DNA from 4 places in the Ornithinibacillus proteolyticus genome. Region 1 is predicted to be linked to each of the others. Evidence: riboswitches for the same ligand, from Rfam matches in the RefSeq annotation. Region 1 holds a riboswitch; each other region holds the start of a gene.

The links. Region 1 has a riboswitch for S-adenosylmethionine ahead of metK (methionine adenosyltransferase). Riboswitches for the same ligand answer to the same signal wherever they lie in the genome.
Region 2: linked by a shared signal. The riboswitch ahead of AAIB49_RS13535 (iron-containing alcohol dehydrogenase family protein) and the one ahead of metK (methionine adenosyltransferase) in region 1 are both predicted to bind S-adenosylmethionine.
Region 3: linked by a shared signal. The riboswitch ahead of AAIB49_RS05905 (methionine ABC transporter ATP-binding protein) and the one ahead of metK (methionine adenosyltransferase) in region 1 are both predicted to bind S-adenosylmethionine.
Region 4: linked by a shared signal. The riboswitch ahead of AAIB49_RS08555 (cyclase family protein) and the one ahead of metK (methionine adenosyltransferase) in region 1 are both predicted to bind S-adenosylmethionine.

What each region holds. Positions count from the first base shown of each region.
Region 1 is NZ_JBCPXV010000062.1:4,850-12,588, forward strand. It holds gene mnmM (tRNA 5-(aminomethyl)-2-thiouridylate-methyltransferase MnmM) at 1-3, shown strand, start outside; gene AAIB49_RS17920 (gamma carbonic anhydrase) at 21-551, shown strand; gene metK (methionine adenosyltransferase) at 595-1,791, opposite strand; SAM riboswitch class I at 1,913-2,019, opposite strand; gene pckA (phosphoenolpyruvate carboxykinase (ATP)) at 2,214-3,800, shown strand; gene AAIB49_RS17935 (ABC transporter substrate-binding protein) at 4,568-5,551, shown strand; gene AAIB49_RS17940 (ABC transporter ATP-binding protein) at 5,563-6,339, shown strand; gene AAIB49_RS17945 (ABC transporter permease) at 6,366-7,172, shown strand; gene AAIB49_RS17950 (aminoglycoside phosphotransferase family protein) at 7,412-7,739, opposite strand, start outside.
Region 2 is NZ_JBCPXV010000029.1:3,837-11,575, forward strand. It holds gene polA (DNA polymerase I) at 1-1,565, opposite strand, end outside; gene AAIB49_RS13515 (MetQ/NlpA family ABC transporter substrate-binding protein) at 1,715-2,530, opposite strand; gene AAIB49_RS13520 (methionine ABC transporter permease) at 2,569-3,240, opposite strand; gene AAIB49_RS13525 (methionine ABC transporter ATP-binding protein) at 3,242-4,246, opposite strand; SAM riboswitch class I at 4,351-4,455, opposite strand; gene AAIB49_RS13530 (pyridoxal phosphate-dependent aminotransferase) at 4,573-5,748, opposite strand; SAM riboswitch class I at 5,984-6,088, shown strand; gene AAIB49_RS13535 (iron-containing alcohol dehydrogenase family protein) at 6,158-7,231, shown strand; gene AAIB49_RS13540 (carbon-nitrogen family hydrolase) at 7,242-7,739, shown strand, end outside.
Region 3 is NZ_JBCPXV010000008.1:53,511-61,249, forward strand. It holds gene sufC (Fe-S cluster assembly ATPase SufC) at 1-359, opposite strand, end outside; gene AAIB49_RS05890 (YuzK family famiily protein) at 803-973, opposite strand; gene AAIB49_RS05895 (MetQ/NlpA family ABC transporter substrate-binding protein) at 1,310-2,125, opposite strand; gene AAIB49_RS05900 (methionine ABC transporter permease) at 2,154-2,822, opposite strand; gene AAIB49_RS05905 (methionine ABC transporter ATP-binding protein) at 2,815-3,837, opposite strand; SAM riboswitch class I at 4,002-4,115, opposite strand; gene AAIB49_RS05910 (thioredoxin family protein) at 4,198-4,512, opposite strand; gene AAIB49_RS05915 (toprim domain-containing protein) at 4,532-4,888, opposite strand; gene gcvH (glycine cleavage system protein GcvH) at 5,049-5,432, opposite strand; gene AAIB49_RS05925 (arsenate reductase family protein) at 5,498-5,860, opposite strand; gene AAIB49_RS05930 (acyl-CoA dehydrogenase family protein) at 6,455-7,739, opposite strand, start outside.
Region 4 is NZ_JBCPXV010000014.1:3,036-10,774, reverse strand. It holds gene AAIB49_RS08575 (pyridoxal-phosphate-dependent aminotransferase family protein) at 1-56, opposite strand, end outside; gene AAIB49_RS08570 (hypothetical protein) at 110-280, opposite strand; gene rbsK (ribokinase) at 389-1,276, shown strand; gene AAIB49_RS08560 (5-methyltetrahydropteroyltriglutamate--homocysteine S-methyltransferase) at 1,296-2,399, opposite strand; gene AAIB49_RS08555 (cyclase family protein) at 2,464-3,222, opposite strand; SAM riboswitch class I at 3,308-3,409, opposite strand; gene AAIB49_RS08550 (hypothetical protein) at 3,554-7,009, shown strand; gene AAIB49_RS08545 (Cof-type HAD-IIB family hydrolase) at 7,538-7,739, shown strand, end outside.

The DNA.
Region 1 (7,739 bases):
TAGTCAAGGAGGGGTTTTTAGTGATTCATCATTATCAAAACATCGCACCTAAGATTCATCCGACCGTTTTTATTGCAAAGGACGCAGTAGTAATTGGAGATGTAACAATTGAAGAAGAAACTAGTATTTGGTTTAAAACTGTTATCCGAGGAGACGTTGCTCCAACTAGAATAGGTAAACGAGTTAGTATTCAAGATTTATCTATGCTACATCAAAGTCCTAATAATCCTCTTATCATTGAAGATGATGTTACTGTAGGTCACCAAGTTACCCTTCATTCATCCATAATACGAAAAAATGCTTTAATCGGTATGGGATCGATTATCTTAGACGGGGCAGAAATTGGGGAACATGCTTTTGTTGGTGCGGGAAGTCTAGTTCCACCTGGCAAAAAAATTCCACCTCATACATTAGTTATGGGACGCCCTGCTAAAGTAGTTCGCGAACTAACGGACACGGATTATCAAGAGATGGAACGAGTTCGCAAATCCTATGTTGAAAAAGGACATTATTATAAGTATCATACTGATTTAGGGCTTGATTTTTCCTAATAGCAAAGGCTTAGAACACTGGGTTCTAAGCCTTTTACATACATTATTTAACTTGTGCTAATAACGCGTCTACTTTATCGGTTTTTTCCCAAGGAAATTCTACATCTGTTCTACCGAAATGACCATATGCTGCAGTTTGCTTATAGATAGGTCTTTGTAGATCTAGCATGCGGATAATTCCAGCCGGACGTAAATCAAATATATTGCGAACAGCATTAACTAATACCTCTTCGCTTACTACTCCGGTACCAAACGTATTAATGGAAATGGAAACCGGTTCTGCAACACCGATTGCATATGCAAGCTGAACTTCACATGAATCAGCTAATTTAGCAGCTACAATATTTTTCGCAACATAACGAGCGGCATAAGCAGCTGAACGGTCTACTTTTGTAGGATCCTTCCCACTAAAAGCACCCCCACCATGACGTGCATAGCCACCATACGTATCGACAATTATTTTTCTACCAGTTAAACCTGCATCCCCTTGTGGACCTCCAATAACGAATCTTCCAGTCGGGTTAATAAAGTATTTCGTTTCATCATCTAATAATTCTGCAGGTACTACTGGCTTAATGACGTGCTCGATCAAGTCTTTTTCAATCTGTTCTAATGTAACGCTTTGTGAATGCTGTGTAGAAATGACAATCGTATCAACTCTTACCGGTTGATCCTTTTCATCATATTCAACGGTTACTTGAGTTTTTCCATCTGGACGAAGATAAGCGAGCGTATTGTCTTTTCTAACATCACTTAGCCGTTTAGAAAGTTGATGCGCTAGAGAAATTGGTAACGGCATTAATTCTTTTGTTTCGTTACATGCAAAACCAAACATCAATCCTTGGTCCCCTGCTCCGATTGCATCAATTTCACTTTCTGTCATTTTTCCAAGACGTGCTTCTAACGCTTGGTTTACCCCGCTTGCGATATCTGGTGATTGCTCATCAATAGCAGTTAGAACTGCACAAGTATCAGCATCAAATCCATATTTCGCACGAGTGTAACCGATATCTTTAACGGTTTGTCTAACAACCTGTGGGATATCAACATAGGTTGATGTGGTAATCTCTCCAGCAACTAGTACTAATCCTGTTGTTACGGTCGTTTCACACGCAACCCTAGCTAGCGGGTCCTTTTTTAAAATTTCATCTAAAATTGCATCGGAAATTTGGTCACATATTTTATCTGGATGACCTTCTGTTACTGACTCAGAAGTAAATAATCGACGATTCTTAGCCATTTGGCTAAATCCTCCCTCTATTTCTTTGTTACGGAACTCAAATATCTATCAGATAGTATATCCTTAATCAATAAAAAAAGCCTTTCCTTCTTACATGAGGAAAGGGTTTACTAGCCTTTCGCTCTTATTGTTCAAGGAATTTTCCTTGCTTCAGGTTAGCACCTTTTCACAAATGTGATGGTTGCCGGGTTTCATCGGGTCTGTCCCTCCACCAACTCTGAATAAGAGAGTATCCGCTCTATTGTAGATTAACTGAAGCTATTGTCCTATGTCAACTGTATAATACACTGTCACGTAATTTTAATAAAATAATACAATAAAAACAATAAATAGTATGGACTATTAATTTAAATGTGTTATACTAATAATTAATTTCAGGAAATAAATGTATTGAATCTCATAAATAAAGGTAGGTAATTTTAATGAATACAGTAATGAAAACCTCATTATTGGAAGAACTTCTGTCCCAGCAAACTACAAAGAAAAACTTATCTGTTGCTAGATTAGTTGAAAAAGTCCTTTCACGAAATGAAGGGGTCTTATCAAATACAGGAGCTGTACTCGCTACTACTGGTAAATATACTGGCCGTTCCCCAGAGGATAAGTTCATTGTAAAGGATTCCATATCCGAAAGTAAAGTAGACTGGGGTACTGTAAATCAACCTATTGAAGAAAAAGTATTTGAATCCTTATATGCAAAAGTTATGGAGCACCTAAAGCAAAAAGATGAAGTATTTGTATTTGATGGATTTGCTGGAGCTGATCACAACTATCAATTACCAATTCAAGTAATCAACGAATTTGCTTGGCATAATTTATTTGCGAAACAATTATTCATTCGTCCAACAGAGGAGCAATTAGCAAATCATCAAGCAGAATTTACTGTAATTTCTGCTCCAACCTTTAAGGCTGATCCGAGTGTTGATGGTACTAACTCAGAAGCGTTTATCATGGTGTCGTTCAAGCACAAAGTTATCTTAATCGGTGGAACAGAGTATGCAGGTGAAATCAAAAAGTCCATCTTCTCTATCATGAACTTTTTATTACCAGAGCAAAACATTTTATCTATGCATTGCTCAGCAAACGTAGGTAATGAGGGGGATGTTGCTTTATTCTTCGGTTTATCTGGAACTGGAAAAACAACATTATCAGCTGATCCTTACCGGAAGCTAATCGGTGATGATGAACATGCCTGGAGTTCTAGTGGTGTATTTAATATAGAAGGTGGCTGTTATGCAAAGTGTATCAACCTATCGGAAGAAAAGGAACCACAAATATACAACGCCATTAAGTTTGGTTCTGTATTAGAGAATGTAGTGTTAGATGAAGAAACACGTATCCCTAATTTCGATAATACTTCCTTAACAGAAAATACTAGAGCTGCCTATCCATTAGAACATATAGATAATATAGTAAATCCAAGCATTGCAGGACATCCGAATACGATTGTATTCCTAACTGCTGATGCATCTGGTACGCTACCACCTATTAGTAAACTAACAAAAGAACAAGCAATGTATCATTTCTTAAGTGGATATACTAGTAAACTAGCTGGAACAGAACGTGGTGTAACAGAACCACAAGCAACATTTTCAGCTTGCTTTGGAGCACCTTTCCTTCCATTATCGCCTGCAACTTATGCAACGATGCTAGGTGAAAAAATTGATTTATATAATACAAATGTATTCCTAATTAATACTGGATGGACTGGTGGATCTTATGGTGTAGGAAATCGAATTAAGCTCTCATACACTCGTGCAATGGTTCATGCTGCATTAGAAGGAGAACTAAATAACGTCGAAACAATTAAAGATGAAATATTTGGCTTGGAAATCCCTGCTCATGTTGCTGGTGTTCCTGATGAATTACTTATTCCAAGAAATACATGGGAAGACAAACAAGCATATGACGAAACAGCAAGAAATCTAGCTAAGAAGTTCCATGATAATTTCAAAAAATTTACTCATGTTAGCCCAGAAATTGCTGCAGCAGGACCTAATTTTAAATAACACTATCTTGTCCTCATCCCAAGAGGGTTTATATACTAATTCTTATACAGGCAGAAAGGATGTTACCTTTCCTATTTGCCTAACGTAAAACCGACCTTACTTTTAGAGGTCGGTTTTTTCTACTTATGTTGGTGATTCCACCCACTCCCGGGCGAGAGGTTCTTCGATTCGCGAGCTGCTCACTCAGAACGCGCGGGGACTTCTTTTTCGCGCGACTCTTTCTCCATTTCGCGCGGGACTTCTTATTTTTCGCGCGATTTCTTCTTATTGTCGCGCGATATTTCTTCCGGGTCGCGCGATTTTTCCTCCGGGTCGCGCGATTTCTCCCCTTTCTCGCGCGAAGCTTACTTCTGTCGCGCGGGGACTTCTTTTTCGCGCGACTTTTTCTCCATTTCGCGCGGGACTTCTTATTTTTCGCGCGAGGTTCCTTCTGTCGCGCGATTTTCCTCTTCTGCCGCGCGATTTTCCTACCGGGTCGCGCGATTTCTCCTCTTTCTCGCGCGAAACTTTCTCTTGCCGCTCGCGAGCTCTCCCTAATCGCGCGAAGTCTACTCCGACGACCGTGCGCGAGAACCTCTCCTCTCGCGTCCCCCCTGCAAGACATATTAAAACTAGGCATTCACACATTTTTCATTTAAAGCATACTATGTGGTTGAAGTACTCCACTTGAGAACGACTATTCAAACTTTATTACAAATCGGGAAGATATACTTTCCTTTTTGCATAAAAAATTTTCGAAATGGAAAGGGTCGTAAAGAATGAGAAAAATGAAGATTATTGGGGTTATATTATGTTTTACACTTCTTTTCCTTTCTGCTTGTGTTTCTAGCGAAAATACTACTATTAAATTAGGAGAGGTTACCCGTTCACTGTTCTATGCACCTCAATATGTAGCAATTGAGAAAGGATTTTTTGAAGAGGAAGGATTAGATGTAGAGCTTCAAACACTTTGGGGTGGAGATAAAACGATGACAGGCTTATTATCAGATGGAATTGATGTTGCATTAGTCGGATCAGAAACATCTATCTATGTTTATGCGCAGGATTCCAATGATTTCGCAGTCAACTTTGCTCAGCTTACTCAAACAGATGGGACATTCTTAGTAGCAAAAGAAGCACATTCTGATTTTAAATGGGAAGATTTAAAGGGTTCTAATTTTCTTGGACAACGTAAAGGTGGAATGCCGCAGATGGTCGGCGAATTTGTACTAAAGCAGCATGGAATAGATCCACATAACGATTTAAGCTTACATCAAAATATTGATTTTGCGAATATTCCAGGTGCGTTCCTATCGGGAGACTATGAATATGTACAGCTATTTGAACCAACTGCCAGTGTAATGGAAAAAGAAGGAAATGGCCATGTCATCGCATCCTTTGGTGAAGAATCGGGTCATGTACCATACACTGTTTTTATGGCTAAGCAGAGTTATTTAGTTGATAACAAAGAAAACATTGAAAAATTCACTAGAGCGATATATAAAGCACAACAATGGGTACAGGAAACAGATTCTGCAGAAATTGCTGAGACCATTCAATCCTATTTTGAAGATGTAGATTTAGATATATTAACTTCCTCGATTGAGCGCTATAAGAGCCAAGGATCGTTCGCGACAGACCCAATCTTAGATGAGGAAGAATGGAATAACTTAACGAACATCATGGAAGAGGCAGGAGAATTACCAGATGGCGAAATTTCTTATGAAGAGCTAGTAAATACAGAAATTGCAGAGGACGTCATCAATCAATAAGGAGGGAAAACATGTCCTTTCTAACCTTAGAAAATGTCACCCACCACTATTTCACAAAGAATGACTATACCAAAGCACTAGAAGATATTTCTTTTTCAGTAAAAGAGGGAGAGTTTATCTCCTTACTAGGGCCAAGTGGCTGTGGTAAATCCACCATTCTTTCTATCGTTTCGGGGATATTGAAACATACGTCTGGTAAAGTACTTTTAAATAATAAAGCCATTGATGAATCTGAATTAGCTATTGGTTATATGTTACAGCAAGATTATTTATTTCCTTGGAAAACGATTTTAGATAACGTATTAATCGGTCCGACCATTCAGCGAAGGGCGAATGAATACGTAAAGGAAAAAGCAATCGAGCTTTTACACGAGGTTGGTTTAAATAATGTGGAAAATCAATACCCCTCATCCCTTTCTGGTGGAATGAGGCAGCGTGTTGCACTCGTCAGAACATTAATTACGGATCCAAAAATTCTACTATTAGATGAACCCTTTTCAGCTCTAGATTTCCAAACGAAGCTAAAATTAGAAGACCTTGTTTACAAACTATTACACGCCTACCATAAGACAGCCATATTAGTAACCCACGATATTGGGGAAGCGATAGCGATGAGTGATCGCATAATCGTTATGAGTGCAAATCCAGGTAAAATTGCTAAAACCTTTGAAGTACCAATTGAACTTCGAAATGAAATGCCATTTTTAGTTCGTAAACACCCTAAGTACCAATCTATATTCGATAAAGTTTGGGAGGAGTTAAACAAAAATGAAACGCAAACCGTTTAACCCTTCAACAGAAAGGGGATATTACCATGTCCCATCATGAAGACCAGCAATTATTTGAAACGCATAAGCAAAAACTCCTACGAGAGAAACGTATTGTATTCATTTGGCAAGCTCTTATTTTAATTGGTTTTTTTGGCCTTTGGGAGCTTGCTAGTAGAATGAGATGGATTGACCCGTTATTATTCAGCTCACCAACAAGAGTATTCAATCTATTAGTCGAAAAACTTTCAGATGGCTCGATGATTTCACATACGTATGTCACGTTATTTGAAACGTTACTAGGCTTTATGATTGGTACAGTACTCGGTATAATACTTGCATCATTGTTATGGTCATCTACCCGATTTTCAAAAATTATGGATCCTTATTTAGTAATTTTAAATGCCATGCCTAAAGTCGCCTTAGGGCCCATCATTATTGTCGCTTTAGGGCCAGGTTATGTATCGATTATTGCCATGGGAGCTATCATTTCCGTTATTATTACAACGATTGTTGTCTACACCGGATTTAGAGAAGTTGATCCAAACTATGAGAAAGTACTAAAAAGCTTCGGTGCAACCCGTTGGCAATGCTTTAAATCAGCTGTATTTCCAGCAAATCTTCCCGTCATGATTTCAACGTTAAAAGTAAATGTTGGGCTATCCTGGGTCGGGGTTATCGTAGGAGAGTTTCTTGTTTCCAAAGAGGGATTAGGCTATTTGATTGTATATGGCTTCCAAGTCTTTGACTTTACTTTAGTCATGGCAGCATTAATTCTAATTGCTATCTTTGCGGCAATCATGTATAAGGTCGTTGAAAGAATGGAACGTTGGTTGATTAAGCATACGACATAGTAGAAATTAACGTAACTCCTAATAAGGCTCAGATCTCTTTATTTATAGGAATGCCTACTTGAACTAAACATCTCCCATCCGATGGCTGGTGAGACTCCTCGCTAATTAAAGGAGGTCTCACCGAAGCTATCTCTAATAAGCGTACATATATTTTCTCGGTTAAAATGTCCGATTAACCAGGAGCTAATCTATTTACATAACCTTTCTACCGGATCTCGAGTTACCTAGACTATTATAGTTTACGTACAATAGTCTTGAACTATCTGTAATAACCTACTCGAATCTTCTGTCGGTACAAATTCTGCTAATCTCGCTCCCGCTATAATCGGGGCCCATTCTAATATATCGTTCTTGTTGATGCCGCTTTTTTCAGTATAAAGATTTAAATATTCCTCAGCAATTTCTGGGTAATGCTGTGAATACAGTAGATAGGTACGGTAGACATCCGCACGAACATCACCAACACTAGCATCCACCCAATCTATAATTGCAATATGATGACCTGTCTGGATAAGATTAAAAACATGTAAATCGCCGTGACACAATCTATTTTCATAAGACATTTGA
Region 2 (7,739 bases), on a different contig from region 1:
TCGTATATCTCCTGTTCTACTTCCGCTAATCGTTGCTTCAATTCTGTTCCCATTTCCTCTAATCTTGCAACATCAACCAGTACACCTGTATGCTCCATTTCCGCTAAAATTAATGCTAATGGCATCTCCAATTCTTTGAGTAAGGAATACAGCTCATGTTCACGTAATTCTTCTTCCATCTTTTCCTCAAGCTTTATGAGCACATTGGTTTTACGTGCAATATGTTCTGCGAGCGTCTCTTGCTCTGGAATCTTCATCTTTGCACCTTTACCATATACCTCTTCATCAAATCGAACAGACTTGAATCCCCATCTATGCGCAATAGCCGGAATATCATGATTATTTTCGGCAGGATTTAGAAGATAGGATGCAAGCAGTACATCAAATCTAACTCCCTTTAGGTGAATCCCTTTCTTTAATAAAGAAACTACGGATTGTTTGGCATCGAATACAACTTTCTTATTAGCTGGATTTTCTGCCCATTTTTTAAATTCCTCTGACTCTAGCGCTACATTAGTTGGTATAAAATAAGCCTTTTCCCGATTGGTTATGCCAATTCCTTCTATTGGTGCGGTATGGTAACTATCGCTAAGCATTTCAATTACTAACGCTTCTTCACCGGTAAACATGTCCGAAGTAATCTCTTTTACTATCGTATAGTTTAGTTCTTCTAGTTCTTCTTCCGTTTCTTCTACTATATCTTCTGAGCCGACCCGATCTAATAGCGACTGGAATCCTAAATCCTTGAATAAATTAGCCACATCTTGATTCGGATAACCTTCATAGGACAAATCATTAATAGACACTTCTATTGGTGAATCACAATTAATGGTTGCGAGTTCTCTACTCATGAAAGCATCCTCTTTATGGTTCGTTAGGTTCTCCTTTAATTTCTTCCCACTAACCTCATCTAAATGCTCATATAAATTATCCAGTGTTTGATATTGCTTTAATAGTTTGGTTGCTGTTTTTTCTCCTACACCAGGAACTCCTGGAATATTATCGGAGCTATCACCCATTAGTGATTTTAATTCAATAATTTGCTCTGGTGTTATCTCCATTTTCTCAAATAGGTATTGTGGTGTATACGCCTCTACATCAGATATTCCTTTTTTTGTAACATTAACCGTAACGTTATCAGATACTAGCTGAAGCATATCTTTGTCACCTGAAATGACTTCTACTTCAACGTTCTGTTCTTTTGCTTGCTTTGCTAATGTTCCAATAATATCATCTGCTTCATATTGATTTAACTCATAATGACGAATCTGAAATGCATTAAGTAATTCCTTCACTAGTGGAAATTGCTCAGATAGCTCTGGTGGTGTCTTCTGACGACCACCCTTATATTCCTTATACGTGCTATGTCTAAAGGTTGTTTTACCGGCATCAAAGGCAACAAGCATATGGGTTGGCTTCTTTTCCTCTAAAATACGAAGTAACATGGTTGTAAATCCATATACCGCATTGGTGTAGACACCTTTATCATTATTCAGCAGTGGTAATGCAAAAAAAGCACGGTAAATAATACTGTTTCCATCTATCAAAACCAATTTCTTTGTCATTGGTATTCCTCCTTGTCCGTATCACACTTTTCATCTATTTTACCATTTAAGCTAGAACACGTAAAAAAAGAGCACCTAAAGGGTACCCTCCAAACCGTTAGAGTAGAACACTAATGTTTTTGAGGAAGTACCAAGGCACTCTTTTTACATTATCTATTTTGCATCCATTCAGGCTTACCAAAGCCTTGGAATTCTTCATCTATAATTGCTTCAAACTCTTCTGATTCAATGACTTCCTTGATGTCTTGAACAAACTGCGATTCTAAATCCTCTGTTTTTACGGCTACAACATTACGGTACTCATCTGGCATATTCTCTAAAGCTAATGCATCAAGAAGATTCAAGTTTGCTGCCAGTGCAAAATTTCCTGGAACAGCGGCTAAATCTTCATTTTCAACAGCACGTGGTAATTGTCCCGCTTCAATTTCTTGAAAGTTTAAATTCTTTAGATTCTCTTCAATATCCTTTACTGATGCAGTTAGGGGATCTACTTCTTCATTTATCGTAATTAGCCCCTCATCCTGTAGCATTACTAATGTTCTTGCTAAGTTAGTTGGATCATTGGCAATTACAACAGTACTTCCTTCTTCAATATCCCCAATACTATCATATTTATTTGAGTATAACCCCATTGGCGCAGTTGGAACGATAATAACCGATGATAAATCTAACTTATTCTCCTTCGCGAAGGCATCTAAATATATACTATGTTGAAATAAATTAGCATCTAAATCGCCATTAGCTAACGCATTATTTGGTTGGATGTAATCACTAAACTCTGTATTCTTTACTTCATATCCTTTTTCCTCTAATAATGGCGCAATTGCCTTTGTTACCATATCACTATAAGGCCCGGTAGTTGCCCCGAATTGAATTGTTTTCTTATCTCCATCTGATTCAGATCCACATGCAGCAAGAAGAAGTATAAATAAAAATGCTGTTATCGCTACTAAATATTTTTTCATAACTTGTTTCCTCCTAAAATTGTTTTTTCACTTACTACTTAACGTTTATTAAAAGCTTTCGCTAGAAAATCACCAAGGTACTGTACGAATTGAACTAATACAATTAATATAATAACGGTAGTAAACATGACGGTATCATCATAGCGATAGTATCCATATCGAATAGCTAAATCTCCTATCCCGCCACCACCTACAGTGCCAGCCATTGCCGAATATCCTATTAAACTAATACAAGTAATGGTTAATCCACTAATAAGACCCGGTTTAGCTTCTGGAAGGATAATATCTTTTATGATCATCCAAGGTGATGCACCTACGGCAACTGCCGCTTCAATAACCCCCTTATCAATTTCTCTTGCCGATGATTCTACTATTCTGGCATAAAATGGAATGGCAGCTACTGATAACGATACTGAGGCCGCTAGTGGTCCAATCGTTGTATTCACAAGTAGCTTAGTAAACGGCAATAAGAATACTAATAAAATAATAAACGGAACAGATCGTACTAAGTTAACCACGATCCCAACTAATAATTTTAAAAATCGATTTTCTAGAAATAACCCTTGGTCTGTTACATATAATAGAATTCCTATTGGTAACCCGAGGAAAACAGCGACAAGTAACGCAATCCCGACCATAATTAAAGTCTCAAGAAATGCTGTATTTAATTCTGGTAATAACTCTACGATTCTAGTTAAAAAATCGGCCATTTTATTTGATCACCTCTACTTGCTGGATGCGATTTTTTAAATAATCAATCGCATGATTAACTTCCGTTTCCTCGCCATTTAATTCCATAATAAAAATCCCCAATGGCGTCTCCTTAATATATTCCACTTTTCCATGAAGAATATTTCCTCTTACATTAAAGCTTTGCAGCATATCGGACACGACAGTTTCACTTGCAAGATTCCCTCTAAATTGCAGTCGAACTAACACTCCAGCACATGCATCACGTAGCTTTTGTGGCAATTCAAAATCTAACACACTTTTGATAAACTGCTTTGTTAATGGTTTAGTCGGTTGGGAAAAGATATCGTAGGAAGGTCCCTCTTCTATAATCTTTCCATCTTGCATGACAGCACATCTATCACAAATTTCTTTCACTACTTCCATCTCATGAGTAATAATAACTATTGTTATCCCAAGCTCCTGATTAATTCTTTTCAATAGATTTAGAATGGATTTAGTCGTACTAGGGTCAAGTGCTGATGTCGCTTCATCACATAATAATACTTTTGGATTATTGGCTAATGCACGAGCAATACTTACTCGTTGCTTCTGTCCACCACTTAATTGTGCTGGATAGTGGTTCGCCTTATCAGAAAGCCCTACTAGCTCAAGCAATTCCAATACACGTTCTCTTCGCTTGCTCTTTTCTACACCTGCGGCTTTTAATGCGAAAGCAACATTATCAAAAACCGTTTTCGATGCTACTAAGTAAAACCCTTGAAAAATCATCCCGATCGCTTGTCTAGCCTCACGTAGAGATTTTTTCGAAAGCTGTAGTAAATCAACTCCGTCTATGATTACTTTCCCTGAGGTAGGTCGTTCCAGAATATTCATACAGCGAATCAACGTGCTTTTACCTGCACCACTATAGCCAACAATTCCATATACTTCTCCTTTTTGAATAGATAAGGAGACATCATCAACACCAACAACAGTACTTTTCTTCGATTTGTAAACCTTACTAACGTGTTCCAGCTTAATCATTTGCTCCACCACACTTCAAATTACTCACTCCGTTAACATTCTTGTTAAATAACAAAAAAAACCCTCTTTGCACCTGAAAGAGAGTTTTGAATAGATAGATTCAATCCTTATCTTTCAGAATGATAGCATTCTGCAGGAGGTAGCACCACTCACGAAGAAGGTTGCTGTGACGTCTTCGGGCCTGTTCCCTCGGTCACTCTGGATAAGATAAATAATTTATATTTAATTTTACGTTAGATATTATATTAATCTCGTGCTTTCCATTTGTCAACGAAATTTAGTAAATTTTATTCATTTTTTATTTTCAAATCCTTCGATTGAATTGGCTAGCGAAAAATTTTTAAGCTCCCGATTCGCTCTGCCGCTTCTATAAGACGATCTTCATGGTCAAGTAAGCCAAGTCGTACATAACCTTCGCCACTCTCGCCAAAACCATTTCCTGGAGCCACCACGACATGTGCTTTCTCTAGTAATAAATCTGCGAACTGCTCTGACGTATACCCCTCTGGAACTGGTAACCAGGCAAAAAAAGTCCCTTTTGGTGCTTCAACCTTCCAGCCGATATCATGGAGCTTCTCGATAAACTTGTCACGTCTAGCTTCGTAAATGTGAACAAGTTCCGAAACATTCTCTTGACTCCCTAATAGTGCTTTTGCGGCAGCTTGTTGAATACCACTAAATAAACTAACATAAAGATGGTCTTGAATAAGGTTTATACTCTCAATAACCGACTGATTCCCTACCGCAAAACCAACTCGCCAACCAGCCATATTATAGGTTTTGGACAAGGTATACATTTCTACTCCAATATCCTTAGCACCTTCAGATTGCAGAAAACTCTGTGGTCTATTCCCGTCAAAACCGATGGCACCATATGCAAAATCATGAACCACACAAATGTTGTGCGCGTTAGCTAACATAACGGTCTCATCAAAGAAATCTTTAGTTGCTATTGCCGCAGTTGGATTATTAGGATAATTTAAAAACATTAACTTTGCTCTGTCAAGTGTGTCCTTTTCTATTGCAGAATAATTCGGTAAGAAACCATTTTCTTTTTTCAATGGCATTAATGCAATATCTGCATTTGCCATAGCAATTCCGGACATATAATCCGGATATCCTGGATCTGGCAATAGGGCTAAGTCACCAGGATTGAGCAGGCATTGACTAATCTCGACTAAGCCAGTTTTAGCACCAAATAAAATTGCAACCTCTTTATTTGGGTCTATTTCCACATGATATTCTCGCATATAAAATTCCGCAATTGCTTCTTTTAAAAATTGTTGTCCACGAAATGGCGAATATTTATGATAATTAGGGTTATCTGCAGCTATCTTTAACTCCTCTATAATATGTTTTGGAGTTGGTAAGTCAGGATTTCCTTGCCCTAAATTGATAATATCGTGTCCTTGACTTGCTAATCTTTGAACCTTTTGAACTAAAGATGCAAAGAACTGCTCTGGTAATCTTTGTAGTAATTTTGATTGTTCAAAGTGATACATTTCATCCACTCTCCTGAAAAGTCAGTCAAATTCTAGTAACTAACTATAGTCATTATCATGAAATTTGTAAAGCACTTTCTGCTAGACAAATGGTCATAAACTTTCCAATTAACCAATAGTACACTTAGTTAGGAAAGGAAGAACAAGTACGACTGTTTTAAAAATTGATTATTGACATGATGATCAACCAATGGGATAATCGTTCACATATAAAGATAATTCGGTAAATATAAAACTCTTATCACGAGAAGGTGGAGGGACTGGCCCTATGAAACCCGGCAACCGGTTGAAAATTCAACACGGTGCTAAATCCTGCAAGTATGACATTGCAAGATAAGAGGAGGAGTATAGAAATAACCTCTCTTCCTCTTGAAGAGAGGTTATTTTTGGATACAAAGGGGAGAAAAAGATGCAGGCCATTCATGTAAAAGGTTCACCAAATTTATATTTAGGTTATGAAGGTGTGCTTGACCAAATATCAAGTCTACTAGATGAGCATCAGTTTTATCATCCAACTGTAATACACGGAAATGCTTCTTGGAAAGCAGCAAAGCCTTATTTCGAGCTAACACAACCAGCAACTTATATAAATTATCAGGGGGATTGCACCCATGAAGAAGTTGATAGAATCGCACGTGTTACAAATGATATAGAAACCGATGTCATTATTGGGGTTGGTGGTGGCAAGATACTAGATATCGCCAAAGCAACAGGTGCAAAAGTAAACTTACCAGTAATCCTCATCCCTACGCTAGCATCAAATTGTGCTGCTTGGACACCGTTAAGTGTCTTCTATGATACAAAAGGTAACTTTAAAGAGTATATCGTTTTTCCACAAAGCACGTACATGGTGTTACTTGATCCTAGAATTATAGTCGATTCTCCAGTTGCATATCTACGTGCAGGTATTGGGGATACCATAGCGAAATGGTATGAAGCAGATGTTTTAACACGTAAGCTTACACCAAAGCCGCTAGCAGTAGATATCGCACTACACGCTGCTCGCTTATGCAGAGATGTACTACTTGAAAATGGTGACAATGCAATTGAGGCCATTTTGGCACATAAAATAACACCAGAACTAGTACGAGTCACCGAAACAATCATCATGGTAGGTGGAATGGTCGGTGGGTATGGCGATCATTACGGTAGAATATCAGGTGCTCATTCGATACATAATGCCCTTACTCTCATCCATGAGACCCACCAACATTTGCATGGGGATAAAGTTGCCTTTGGTGTATTGACCCAATTAGCATTGGAAGAACGATTAGATGAGATTTCATTTTTACTTCCATATTACAAAAAGCTAAAATTGCCTACTTCTCTTGCAGAATTAGGTATAGTAAGCAACCAGGAAGAAGCAATTAAAACTATTGCACAGGGTGCAACCAAACCTGGTGAATCCATTCATCTTATGGGCGTTTCTGACCCTGCGACAGTAGAAGCCGCTATACGCACTGTCGAAAAATTAAATAGGTAGGGGTGGTATAATGGGATTAACTATATCATTAATCCAAATGGATATTACATTTGGTAATCCTCAAGCTAATTATGAGCGTGTGACACAGTTATTTAAAGAATTCAAAGCCAATAACGCTGATGTCGTATTATTGCCAGAGTTATGGACGACAGGATATGATTTAACTCGCTTACATCAATTAGCTGATGATGGCAAAGAGTCCATTGGGTTCATATCTAAGCTTGCCAAACAATACCAAACCAATATCATTGCGGGCTCGATTGCCAAAAAAGTAAATGATAGCTTTACCAATACACTTTTCGTCGTAAACCAAGATGGTCAGCTTGTAAAAGAATATAATAAAGCCCATTTATTTCGCTTGATGGATGAAGATAAACATCTTATTGAAGGTAATGGTAACGGTAATTTTGAACTTGCAGGCTATCAAAGCGCTGGGATTATATGCTATGATATTCGTTTCCCAGAATGGGTTCGGACTCACATGTTAAATGATAGCAAAATTCTCTAC
Region 3 (7,739 bases), on a different contig from region 1:
ATTAAAGGAATTTCATCGCCTTCTTCTCGACGAGCATTAATTGCAGAACGCAAGAAATCAGAAGTCGTTACACCACTAATTTCACTAGGATATTGCATTGCTAAAAATAGACCTGCACGTGCACGCTCATCTACTTCCATTTCTAATACGTCTTCGCCATTTAATAGAACTGACCCTTCCGTAATTTCATACTTCGGATGTCCCATAATTGCAGATGCAAGAGTTGATTTACCTGTTCCGTTCGGTCCCATAATTGCATGGAATTCTCCGCCTTTAATTGTTAAATCAACGCCTTTTAATATCTCTTTACCTTCAATTGAAACATGAAGATTTTTAATTTCTAATGTAGATCCTGCCATATCGATACCTCCATATATTGTTATCTTATTTGGATATGATAAATAATGATATCCATTCTCAATTTATTCTCATTACAATCTTATAGCATTTCGAATTGATTATCAACTTTTTTAGGTTGTATAAATCGAATGATATTTTAATTGTTTTTCCCTATGTTTTGTATGGATTTATAAGGTGTTGCTAGTCCCCTTAACAGTCCGAATCGTCTAATACTTTCCTATATAAGGAGTGACCTAAGCTAAATCTATCCTCCCTCCTACAGAAGATGCGTAGAGAAGATGTCACGATGCAAAAGAGATGCCTCCTGAAAACAGTCCCATTGACCTATCCATCCTTCATCTCCACATAGTAGGTAGAATGGTTGAACTTATATAGTTTAAGTAACAGCAACTTCGACAAAAAACTGAGGATATTCATTTGAACATCCTCAGCATCATTCACATTATTTAAAAAGATTACTATCAATTTCCGCCAATAGTTGCTTGCATTGGTTGTATTCTTCTTGCCTTTTCTTTTCAACTTGCATGCGATTGTCTAAGTTTCGGCAGTATTCAGCGTACCCCATTTGATGTGATGCTTGCAGTGCTTTTTCCATTTCTGAGGTATAGTTCATTTTTATCTCACTAGAAATAGTGAATCATCCCTTTTGTTTTGTATTTGACATGTTAAGTTTAACACGCCAAATATATGACACCAAGTCGTGTTGAATTTCGAAAATCGATGAATAATACTATTTATCCTCATTAAAACGATATAGTATTATTTTCTACAAACATTTAACCAATTTCTTTAGAATGCTTCATCTTCCTCTAATCATTTAAGGCACTGATACATTCTTCTTCTGTACTTATATCCCTGCATACCGCCCCGATGATTCCATAGAATAAATTTCACCTATTCTAAATGCAAAATAAAAGAGACTAACCTTGGTCAGCCTCTTTTCTCCATATTAGTTATTGCCACCTACAGGTACTACAGCACCATTATATTTATCCATAATGAAGTTTTGAATTTCTTCTGACTGTAAGACTTCTACAACTTTCTTCAAGTCTTCATTATCTTTGTCTTCTGCACGTGCAGCAATAATATTAACGTAGTCTGATTCTTCTCCTTCAATAAATAAAGCATCCTCTAAAGGCGTAAGTCCTGCCTCAATCGCATAGTTTGTATTAATTGCTACAAGAGCGTCTGCTTCATTATTATAAGCCTCAATTAAGAATTCAGGATTCACTTCGCCAAACAAGAACTGAAGGTTTAATGGGTTTTCTACAATATCTTCTTGGCTAGGGTGGCCTGTGTCTGCATCATCTGCAATTTTAATTAATCCTTGTGCTTCGAATAATTGCAGAATGCGATAATGGTCGGGGTCATTACGACTAATAATAACCTCTGTACCTTCTGGAATATCATCTACACTTGTAATATTCTTAGAATATACACCCATAGGTTCAATATGAATACCACCTAAATTAACAAGGTCATAGCCTTTTTTCGGATCGTTGATGTCCTTTTCAAAGAATGGAATATGCTGGAAGTAGTTCGCATCAATAGTTCCTTCATCTAGATCAAGGTTTAACAAGTTGTAATCGGAATACTCTTCAATTTCAATAGTAACTCCTTCTTCCTCTAGTAACGGTTTAGCTTTTTCTAATACTTCTGCATGAGGAGTACTTGTAGCACCGATTTTGATGACATGGCCATCACTTCCACAAGCAGCTAACAAACTAATAAGTAAAATAGATAGTAGAACTAATAATTTCTTCATTTGGTAATCTCCTTTTATTCAATGTATTTTATCTTTTATCCAATTTATTAGTAATAAAGTCACCAATGAATTGGAATATGAAAACAATAATAACAATTAAAACGGTACATACAAACACGACATCAAAGTCACGTCGTACAAATCCATGATAATAGGCAAAGTCACCAAGGCCACCTGCACCGATAACACCAGCTACCGCCGTATATCCTATTAATGCAATAGCAGTTACTGTTATACCAGAGACAAGAGCTGGCATGGATTCCGGTAACAACACTTTAAAAATGATTGTTTTTGTTTTAGCGCCCATTGACTGTGCTGCCTCGACAACGCCTCTATTAACCTCACGCAATCCAATCTCTACTAACCTTGCATAAAACGGGGCTGCACCTACAATCAACGCTGGAGTCGCAGCATTAGGCCCCCTAATGGTTCCGATTAAGAATTTAGTGAATGGAATCAATAACAATATAAGAATAATAAACGGAATAGCTCGAAATACGTTTACGATTGTGGCTACAATAAAATTCAATACTTTATTTTCCCAAAGTCCACCATTTGAAGTTAAATAAAGTAAAAGTCCTAATATTATTCCAAAAATAACCGTCCCAACTAAGGCTAAAAGGGTCATATAGAACGTTTCACCCGTTGCCACTAGTAATTTCTCTATTACTACATTAGGAAATAATTCATTAAGCATGGTTTAAAACCTCCACTTCTACAGTGGTTTTTTCCGTAATATATTGGATTGTATTGTTTATTTCATGGTCACTTCCGTTAATTTGTACTACTAGGGTCCCATAAGCACCAAGTTTAGTTTGCGTAATTTTTCCTTGAAGAATATTGACTTCAATTTCAAATTCCTTAGATAACTGACTAATTAAAGCTTGATTTGCAGAATCCCCGACGAAATGTAAACGAACAACCCTTCCGCTTGTATAAACATCTAATAATTGACTCAAATCACCATCTGAGTCACCCATCACTTGTTCGACGAATTTCTTAGTAACGGGCTGCTTCGGTTTGAGGAACACATCTAGCACATCCCCCTGCTCCACAATCTTTCCTTTTTCCATCACAGCAACTCGGTTACAAATTTTCTTGATAACATGCATTTCATGGGTAATTAATATAATGGTAAGTCCTAATCTTTCATTAATATCCACCAAAAGGTCTAATATGGAATCCGTTGTTTCTGGATCTAATGCAGAGGTTGCTTCATCACATAATAACACTTTAGGATTATTCGCAATTGCTCTTGCAATACCAACTCGCTGCTTCTGCCCGCCACTTAATTGAGAAGGATATGCATTCTCTCTTCCAGCAAGTCCTACAAGCTCAATTAGTTCCTTTACTCGATCTTCTCTTTCTTTTACAGGAACTCCAGCAATCTCTAATGGAAATGCAATATTCTCACGAACTGTACGTGACCATAGAAGATTAAAATGCTGAAAAATCATCCCAATATCCTGTCTAGCAATTCTTAGTTCATTCTTATTCATTGCCGTTATATTTTTGCCTTGAATGGATACCTGACCAGAAGTAGGGTCTTCGAGACGATTTAGCAAACGAATAAATGTACTTTTTCCCGCACCACTATAGCCAATCACACCAAATATATCACCATCTTCAATGGTTAAACTTAAATTATCCACTGCTTTGATTTCTTTCTGATCAAAGCGAAATACTTTTGTCAGATCTTTAATAGATATCATTCCATATCCCTCCTCTTTCTATGATGTACTAATTTCGGAAATGCATAAATATATTCGTATCTATATCACGTCATGATAAGAATTGATTTTTCCCTTTCCAAATAAAAAACGTCTTTCTGTAAGAGAACAGAAAGACGTAATAGTAATTATTAAATCCTAACGTTCCCTCATCTTTCAAAGCCAATTGCTTTGTAGGACTTGGCACCTTTTTCAAACACGAAAGTTTGAAGGTTGCCGCGGTATCATAGGGCCTTTCCCTCCACCGCTCTGGATAAGAGATTTACATTATTCAATTTTTCAACAGAATTTACTATATCATCAGTATATAGACGTGTCAATAAAAAAATGCAATATAATTTATTATTTATCTCGAAATAATTCTGGTTGATATTCTAAAAGGTAACGATATATATTCCCAATCGATTGAAATGCATAGATTTTTTCTTTAATATCATGATCCTTCTTTATGACAAGACAAGGAACACTTTCGATTTTATTGTCTTGCATGAAATCCGGATACAAAGAAGCATTCATTTCATAAAATATGTTCTCTTGATGCACTGCTTCTATCTTATCTAGCATTGTCCTGGCTATGTGGCAAGTACCACAAAAAGGGGTATATATATACAGTAAATATTCTTGTTGTTCAAGAACTTCTTTGGAAATCTCGTTCAATTTATCACCTACTTGAAAGCTAGACTAAATAATGGGGATTAACAGCGATTTGCTTACCAAGTAGAAGCATTGCTAAAATTCGTTCTGGGGTAGCAGCTACTTCTCGATACTCACTACTAACATAAATATGCTCTGCATGAGGTAACTCAAGGGAAAGTTGTTTCCGAAGCTTCATCCCAGATTTGTCTTCATCAACAAAGATATAAACATCCTTTTCATCCAACTGGTAGGTTTCTAGCATTTCATCAAAACGTTCTATATCAAACGTTCCATTCGTACAAATAATTGTAATCTGGTCATTAATAACTTTCTCAAGTTGCCTTTTATCCGTTAAACCCTCAACAATTATAACACGTTCAGTTTGATGTGAAATCATGGTAGATCCCCCTCATATGATTAGAGCGTAAGGCGTCCAAACACAAATAGGTGAACATAATCTCCATCGGGATTGACGCCTAGAGCTGGATATTTTTGAAATGAAAACTGACTCTTTTCCGTAAAGCTTGGAAAAAAGTCAGTCTTAGATGTTTAACATATTATTCTTGTTCGATTATTTCTTTATATGCCTCAGGCGAAAGTAGATTATCAAGCTCAGATTCATCACTAGGCTCGATGACAATCATCCATGCACCTTCATATGGAGCTTCGTTTACAAGCTCAGGGCTATCCTCTAAATCTGTATTTACTTCGACAATTTTCCCACTAATTGGCGCATATAATTCAGACACTGTTTTTACAGACTCAACGCTACCAAAAGGCTCATCAACTTGTATTTCATCTCCAACCTCTGGAAGCTCAACAAATACGATATCACCTAATTCGTCCTGAGCGAAGTCTGTAATCCCTACACGAACAGTGTTACCTTCTTTTTTTACCCATTCATGTTCTTTTGAATATAATAAGTCGTTTGGTAAGCTCACGTAAAATCCCTCCGAATAATTGGTTGTACATTAACTATACAATCTATTATAGATTTATGCTAGTATTATTGATTAGCCCATTTCGCTTGAAACTCTTCTTCCTTAAAGCCAACTGTTACAGTATTACCATCTGTTACAATAGGTCGTTTAATTAGCATACCATCAGAAGCAAGAATCTCTGCCATTTCTTCAGTAGATGCATCTTGAATTTTATCTTTTATATTTAATTCACGATACTTTTTCCCGCTTGTGTTAAAGAACTTCTTAGCAGGAAGTTCGCTATTTTCAATTAACTCTAGAATCTCTTCCTTAGAAGGTGTTTCTTCCACAATATGTATGCTGTTATACACTACGTTATGCTCATCAAACCATTTCTTCGCTTTTTTACAAGTTCCACAATTCGGATACCAATAAAATGTTAATGCCATTATAGCTCCTCCTTTTCTACGGATATTTTACCATGTATGAGAAGGAATTATAAGTAGAGAAAAAAATTAATAGATTACTGTGATTATATGTTTTGTAACAAGATAGCTACATAGTTCTGATTGGATGCATAGCAAGAATAGGGAAACCTTCTAGTTATTAAAACACTCAGTATCAACCTCTCCAAGATTTCAATTAGTTCCCTACATATACCCTGTATGAATTGCCAGGAACGTAATATCCTATCTTATGAATAGTTCGGATCTAATTAGTTTGTCCATTCCATTTCAAACTACCCCATCTAAAAAAACTCATAGAGCCCTTCATCAAAATAGGTATATTCTTCGTTACATAGCTGCGGGGGGATCTATCTAATTCATTTGTGGATGCGACCTTTCTGTGCTCACATGCTCCCCTTTCAAAGATAGATGAGCCCTTTCTTCGATCACATGCTCCCCATCCACAAATAGATGCGAACAACCTCCACATACATACTCCCTATCACCAGTAAACCCCATACCTAATGAAAAGCAACCCCGATATCGGGGTTGCTTTTCATTAGATATTATTTAACTAACGGTTAATCCTAGCGAAATTTACAATGTGTATTTTTCAGCTTCAATAATGCTTGCTGCAATTTCACGTTTCTTGGCAATGACATTTGTCGGTGTGTGGCGGGTTAGCTTACGTAAGGATGAAAGCATCATACGTAATGTATCGCCTTCCTCTACCGCAATTAATGTTTCCTTTGCATCTGCCTCGATACGGTTGAATGCCTCTTGAACATATACTTGAGTATAAAGTAGTTTTTGTTTATTCTTTTCGACTCCAGTAGCATTAATCGCTTTTTCAGTGCGGAGAATTGCGCTCTCCATATTGTACACTTCAGCGACCATATCAGCTAAGTTCACAAGGATTTCTTGTTCTTTTTCGATTTTTTGCATGTATTTTTGTGCAGCTAAACCAGCACCAAGTAAGACGATTTTCTTTGCATTCCTTAATAAATACTTTTCCTGTTCTAATGGTTCTGTACCTGGCTCCTCTGGCATTAGCATCATTAATTCCTCTTGTAAGCTCATCGCTTTTTGGAATAGAGGTAACTCACCTTTCATTGCTTTCTTGAGTAGTGTACCTGGAACAAGTAGGCGATTGATTTCATTCGTACCTTCGAAAATTCGGTTGATACGAGAATCACGATAGATACGCTCTACTTCGTATTCCTGCATAAAGCCATATCCACCATGCATTTGGACTGCTTCATCTGCAGCATGGTCTAATAATTCGGTAGCCGTATATTTATTCATTGAGCACTCGATTTGGTATTCTGCAATTGCACGAGCAATTTCACGACCATCTTTTAATTGTTCTTCTGTTAATGCCCCCATGCGTTGCTCAAACAAGCCAACTGTACGATACACTGCACTTTCATTAGCATAAATTTCCGAAGCAATCGTAGCTAGTTTTTCTTGTGTAAGTGTGAATTGTGAAATCCGTGTATTAAATTGCTTACGTTGATTTACGTATTGGGTAGCCACCTCTAAAGCACGTTTCGCTCCCCCAACACCACCAATTGCTAGTTTATAACGTCCAACATTTAAAATATTAAATGCGATAATATGACCGCGACCTTTTTCACCAAGGAGGTTCTCTACCGGTACTTCCGCATCCTCTAAAATTAAAGTACGTGTGGAAGATGATTTAATGCCCATTTTCTTCTCTTCTGGTCCAGTAGAGACACCTGGGAATTCCCGTTCAACAATAAATGCAGTAAAATGCTCGCCATCGATTTTCGCATACACAACAAATACATCAGCGAAAGCGGAGTTCGTAATCCACTGTTTTTCTCCATTTAAAATATAGTGGGTTCCTGCTTCGTTTAAT
Region 4 (7,739 bases), on a different contig from region 1:
CTTGGTGGGATTGGGGTTGGACCGGGGATGCGCATTAGTTGATAATCGTTTAACATAAACTACTCCTTTCGTATGCTTTCCTATTTGCTAAAAAAACATCAGGATGAACCTAATGCTTTCTTCTAAAACGTCGGCGGATTCTTGCTGTTACGTTCTCTTCTGGGTTATCATTTAATTGTTCCTTCGGTTGTTTAGTAAAGGCAAGGCGATTAGAAAGAAAATATAAGCCCTCTTCAAGTACAATTAATAGCACGATAATCAAAATAATCCAAAACCACATAGAGGCGCCTCCTGAAAAAATATCTAATTCATTTTCTTACATTTTACCAAAGTTCTAGAAAATATTTTATAGTTTTTTATTTATTTCAACAAATCAAGGGGGATTACCATGAATAAATCAACAATCGTTACAGTAGTGGGAAGCATTAATATGGATCTAACGGTTACCACTGATCGAGTACCAGAAAAGGGAGAAACCGTAATGGGGAAAAACTTTGCCACCTACCCTGGTGGTAAGGGAGCCAATCAGGCAGTCGCAGCTGCAAGACTAGGCGCTACCGTGCAATTAATTGGAGCGGTGGGAGATGACACCTTTGGAAAAAGCTTACGAGAGAATCTGCAGAGAGAAGGAATTGATACAACAGGTGTTGAGATAAAAGAAGGAATTGCTACCGGTACAGCAACAATTATATTAGCAGAGCAAGATAATCGGATTATCGTGGCACCAGGAGCAAATTCACATGTAACCAAAGATATGGTAGCGAAATATGAGGAACAAATTAAGAATAGTGATGTGGTACTGCTACAGTTAGAAATTCCAATAGAAACCATTTTTTATGTTACAAGCTTAGCACACCGATTCGAAGTTCCGGTTATTGTCAATCCAGCTCCTTATCAACAGCTGCCGGAAGAAGTATATCAAGCGGCTACTTTTATTACACCGAATGAAGGGGAAGCAAAGGAGATGTTCTCCGAGATTTCACCTGAAGGACTTCAGGACAAGCTCATCATCACGAAAGGTTCAGAGGGAACGCTATATGTTGATCAGAAGGAAGAAATACTAGTGCCGGCCTATTCGGTTTCCGTACAGGATACAACTGGAGCAGGGGATACCTTTAATGGTGCACTTGCCGTTCTAATCGGCGGGGGAGCAACCCGAGAAGCAGCTATCCAATTTGCCAATGCGGCTGCCGGATTATCCGTTACAAAAATAGGAGCACAAGCTGGTATGCCGACAAGTGAGCAAGTATTGGAGTTTATGCAGAAGAATAAATAGGGGGGAGAGTCCCCCTATTTTATCCCCATACCTCTTTCGTAATATCCACAATAAACTTCAATTTCGCCCATTGCTGTTCTTCCGTTAACTTATTTCCATGATGAGTAGAAGAAAAGCCACACTGTGGACTTAATGCAAGCTGATCCAGCGGCACATAGCGACTGGCTTCTTGAATACGACGCTTAATTTCTTCTTTATCTTCCAATTCACCAAACTTTGAAGTAACAAGACCTAATACAACACATGCGCCACCTTTAGGGATGTAATTTAATGGCTTGAAATCACCAGACCGCTCGTCATCATACTCTAGGAAAAATCCATTCACCTTTTCTTTTGCAAATAATGTTGGTGCAATCTGTGCATAGCTACCTTCAAATGCCCATCTAGATTCATAGTTTCCCCGACAGAGATGGGTGGTAACATATAAATCATCTGGTTTATCCTCTAATACACTGTTGACGACATGAAGGGATAGCTCAATTAATTCCTCACGGGAGAGTTCAGGCTCATATGCTACTAGACTATCTGCATTCAGACCAGTAATATAAACATCGTCTAATTGTATATATCGGACACCGATATCGTAAAAGGCCTTTAACGCATCCCGGTAGGCTTGGATAACATCCTTCGCATATTCCTCGACAGTAGGATAAACCGCCGTGTTTCGAATACCACGATGGAATAATTGGTTAGGACTAGGAATGGTTTGCTTGGCAACGGCACGTCCAGCTACTATTTCATTAAATAATTTAAAGTCTTCAAGGAATGGATGATCCTCATTAAAGGAGATCTTGCCGATATTGCGAACATCATATGGTTCTGTTTCCACGCCTTGAAACTTAATGCCTCTTTCCGGCACATAGCCTTCAAATCCATTTAGATTTTCAAGAAAATCAATATGCCACCATGAGCGACGAAATTCTCCATCGGTCACTAGCTCCAGCCCGACTTCAATTTGTTTATCCACGATACGCTGTAGTTCCTTATTCTCTACTTCTCTTAGTTCTGCTTTGGAAATATTGCCATTCTTATAGTCTTCTCTTGCTTTTAATAGATTTTCCGGGCGTAGTAAGCTCCCTACATGGTCAGCTCGAAATGGCGCTTGAAATGTTTTCGTAGTCATGTTAATTCCTTCTTTCTTTTTGATTATAGTGGGATTTGCTTCTAGTTTTATTACTTTAAATTTTCTATGGTAATAACGCAAAAGATCGTACGGGGAATCCGGATGCTCCTTTTGCTTTTGGAACGATGTTAAAGATAACGGCGCCCTTAGCAGGTACCTTATCTAGATTAGTAAGCAGCTCTATTTGGTAAGTATCCTGGTCCAGCACATAATATTCGCCTACTAGTGCTCCATTTTTTCGGTAATCGACCGCAGAATCTGTATCAAACGTTTCATGGCCGATAGCTTTGATTTGACGTTCTTCAAATAGGAATTTCAGGGCATTTAGTCCCCAACCTGGTGCATGGGCATTGCCATCTTCATCTTTATTTTCGAATAAAGCGTGATCAGGCCAACGTTTACTCCAATCGGTTCTCAGCGCGACAAAGCTTCCTGCTTCAATTAGACCATGCTCTGCTTCAAAAGCTAGAATGTCGCTTGTAGATAGCGTAAAGTCGTTATCCGTAGCTGCTTCCTTTGATTTATCAATGACTACAAGAGGTAACACAAGCTCTTTTAAGTCTAAATCCGCTAGATATCTTCTATCCCGTACAAAATGGATTGGTGCATCCAGGTGTGTACCATATTGCCCGGGGAAGGTAAAGCTTTGCGCAAAGAAACCATCATCATGGGTAAATAAGGTTTTAAATTCCGCTGCTTCAAATGCAGAAAAGTGTGGTGAATCGGGACCAAAGGCATGCGTTAGGTCCACCCACTCTTTTTCCTTTAATTGTTCCATTGCTTTTAATACGTCATTCGTGTTGTTCCGGATTTCGTTTGTCATTTCCTCACCTCATTTATTTAGTAAACAATCAAAAAACCTCTTCTCATAAATAAGAAGAGGCTAAACAAATTTAGGTTAGGTGCTCTTCTTATCTTCTAGCAAATGCTACTGGAATTGGCACAGTACTCAAAATGAGTCCGCTGCCGAGGCTTCAAAGGGCCAGTCCCTCCACCTCTCTGGATAAGAATCGGTCATTTAATTGTTACTATTCACTCTACATCGCTCCAAAGAGTATGTCAAGCTATAATTTTCTATATATTAAAAAATTATAATGATTCCATTAGTCGTTATTGGTATGATGAGTATATCGAAACCAAAAGGTGGGTGTTCTATGACACAACTTAGTCCGGATGAAAAGAGAGAAATCGTTCGCGAGGAACTTCATCAATTAGTGAAGGCGCGATACATCAATATGAATGTCGCAGCCAAAATTGTCCAGGCACATACAAAATATTATCAAACTATATCACGAGTGAACCAAATCAGGCAGGAAACGGTAAAGCAGGGACAGCCAAAGAAAGAACCAACAGTCACCATCACCCCTCAACCTACAAGCTTAGCGCCGAAAAACGAAGCCGTTCAATCGAAGCCGATTACGAAAGAGAAGAAGACGTTATCAGAAAAACAGGTGAGGGATCGGAATATTACCTGGGGCTTGAATCTCGGTGTAATCCTATTACTTTTAGGGGGATTAGTTCTTGCGACGAGTACATGGGATACACTTGGTGCTTGGGCGAAAACAGGACTAATCTCAACGGTTGCTATTTTGTTTTATGGATTGGCAGGCTTAACTAGCAGAATTCTCCAAATAACGAAAACAGCATTTGCATTTCTTGTGTTAGGTAGCTTGTTTTTACCAATTATCGTTGTATCTGTCGGCTATTTTGAGCTATTTGGAAGTTATTTCTCCTTTTCTGGAGAGGGGAAATTTTTATTGGGGGCAATCGGAACTTTATTCATTCTCCCTATATATACTTACTTTGCTTTTACGCAATCATCCCGTCTTTTTGTCTGGTTTTCGTATATAGCAATTAGTGTGTTCGTCGGTCTTTTGCTAGCAGCGTTATACGTACCGGTAGATGTTTTTTATCTAGGGATCATGGTATACAATGCTGCTTTAATCATCGGTTATCGGTTGCTAAAGGAGAAGAAGCGATTAAAGCCTTTTATTACGGAATTCATTCCATTTATACAAGCAAATCTCATCCTATCTACCTTATTCATGCTCATGTTCTATGATCAAGCATGGATGTATAGCTTTAATTTATTAGTAACTGCAGTTATCTACTTTTCGATGATATTTGTTACCAAGCACCAATCCTATCATTTCGTGTTTACAGCTATGGTCGTTTATGGTGGCTACCAGCTAGTGGAAAACTCAATATTGGCAGGTGTTGGCGAGATAGCTTATGCATTGTTAGGGGTATTTTTCATCGTTTTACCAAAGCTGATGAAGGATGCAGGATCTTTACAGAAAATATTTCAAGTTACGAGTGCGGTCGTCTCAGTTCTAGCATTTATATATATTACCTTTGAAGGGCTAATGATAAGAGCAGGCGAGGGCTCACTTGTTTTATTTCTTGCCTATGTTATTATGGCACTTCATTTTGCTTACCTTGCTTCACTTGTTACGAATAAGCTATTCCATTATTTAAGTCCTATTTTCTTAGTAAGTGCTTTGTATCAGCTTACTTTACTAGGTCAAGAGTGGATTGGTTATGAATCTATTATTCTTCCTGGATTTATATTGGCCTATCTTTTTTATATGCTAGGTGGTTGTCTCATAAACATATCACTTTGGCAGCCAATGAAGAATAGTACGCGTGATGTGAGTAGTATTGCGATGATTTTTTGTTTATTCGCAAGCTTTGTTATGTTCGAAAGCCTTGAGCTAAGTATTATGCTATTCTTCCTTGCTGGATTGGCGATTGTCATGAATACGTATGAAACACGTACGCATTTGCTACAGATGGCACCATGGTTGCATGGGGTAGCATTAGGATTAGCCGTTACCGTTTTATATAGTCATGTTGCACGACAAGATGCACCATACCTTGAGGATGCTTTTCTAACTATGGGAATCGTACTCGGTAGTATAGTCGTTTTAGCCGGTAGCTATAGTTGGAAAACGATGAATCAGAAGAAGTTCGCAGAGAGTAGTTTTTATCTTGCCCAATTGTTCTATGGAATTGGTATGCTAGGGAGCTTAACACTGGAGCCAGTGACTAGTGCGTTGATTACATTGGGTGGAATAGCAATGGCTTATTTGCTATACCGGAAAACAAGCTGGACTGCTATTCCCTATGTCCTTGCCAGCTTTTCTCTATTTTTCTATTTCCATCTTCTGCATATTATTCATGAGAGGATAGCCACAATTCCAGAAGTGTTCGAATGGTTCGAATGGATATTAGGAACGATATTGCTACTAGGTGTTGGATTCGTTAGCGGTAAAAAGGATTTCCTAATGCAACGAGCTTTTCACTGGGTGGGGCAAATTTACTTGCCATTAGCGTTAATTCTTACGAGCATTATTAATGGAGCAGATGCATTATGGGCATTTCTACTAGCAACGGCTATCTATGGGATTACCGTTACATTGGTTAAGAAGGAATGGCAACGGAAAACATTTTTCTATGCAGGCTGGACGACATTCTGGATTTCCCTTCCATTAGCCCTTTCCAAATGGGACTGGAATCTTGACTATATTTACACGTATTTCATCGTTAGTCTGTTGTTGTTTGTAGGTTGGATGATTGGAGATAGCGAATGGAAAAAACGAATTGCCTATTATTTTATTCCGTTCTCTAGTATCGGTATCTTCGGCTTTGTGATGAGCTATTCCCATGATGCTATCTCGTTTGGAATAACCCTCTTATTTGGAGCACTTGTCATGTACGTGTTACACCGTATGAAATGGGATATATTAACCATTCTCCCATTATTATTGCTATACGTAGGGACGATAAATTTCGGAAATACACCCGAGATGCTAGCATATAAGCCATACATTTATGCTTCATTTGCTGTGGTGGGATTAATAGTCGGCCGGATAATCTATCCAACGCTTTATCAATTAGAGACAAAACAATTTAAACTAGATTGGTATACGTTCATAGGATTTCTTGCATGCCTTAATGTATATCAGTTCAGCATTTTCACGGATCAGTTAGCTTTCAAGCTTCTTCCAGGTGTCTTAATCGTCACTGGATTACTACTTAATCGAAACCGTGTGGCAGACATTTCTGCAACATGGATCACATTTGCTGCTTTTGTCTTTGCACTACAACCATATTATGCACTGCTAGGTCACATAGAAATCGCGCCATTATTCGAAAGAGAATGCTATGTACTACCTTGGATCTTAGTCGTTATTGTTCTAAGAAAATCCGTCCTGAAGGAAAAGAAAGAAGTAGCGAACTATATTCAGTGGGCCGTACTAGTCATCGTAGCACTTTTACTAGTACAGGACGGCTTAGCGAGCAACACAATATATGATGCCTTAATCATCGGGGCACTATCCTTGGCATCACTCATTGCAGGTATGATCTATCAAATAAAGTCCTTTTTCTTTGTAGGCGCAGGCGTACTCTTATTCAACGTGCTAATGCAAACAAGACCATACTGGGGTAACCTACCATGGTGGGGTTATCTATTAATCGCTGGATCAATTTTAATAACGATAGCTAGCTACAATGAATGGCAAAAGCAGAAATCATCAGAAGGAAAAAAGACACTCGTAACAAAATTTAAAAAGCATGTGATCGAGCGGATGAAGAAGTGGGATTAATTTGTTTTAGAGGTGAATGAGGGAGTGTTGGTTGTTGGGGAGTGGGTGCGGAGTTCGCGCGGGAATGTTTGGAAGTCGCGCGAGGAAGGTGAGAAATCGCGCGGGAATTCCGGAGTTCGCGCGGGAATCCCTGAAATTCGCGCGGGGAAGTCGAGAAATCGCGCGAGAACCCAGAGGTCGCGCGAAAAACCCAAGAGGTCGCGCGAAAATCCCAAGAGGTCGCGCGAAAAACCCAAGAAGTCGCGCGAAAATCCCGAGAGGTCGCGCGGAAACCCAGAATCGCGCGGGAATCCCCGAAATTCGCGCGAGAATGCCAAGAAATCGCGTGGGAATCCCAAAAAATCGCGCGAGAACCCAGAAGCCGCGCACAAAACTCCAAGAAGTCGCGCAAAAGCCCCCGGAAACCGCGCCCCCCCCCCACACAAAATTACCAAACCCACAAGCTTCTCTATATTTGTTGACTTGTAAAGCCTTTCAATGGTTAGAATGAAAGTAGAATAAAATTCACTTAAAAGGAGATCTATCACCATGTCCCAACAAAGTATTGTATTTTTTGATATAGACGGTACATTATTAGATCACGAGAAGAAATTACCACGTTCGACGAAGGAAGCAATTCAGGAGTTACAAAGAAAAGGGCATATTGTCGCCATTGCAACAGGGCGTGGACCATTTATGTTTAAAAATCTATTGAAAGAATTAGGGATCAACACGTATGTTAGCTATAACG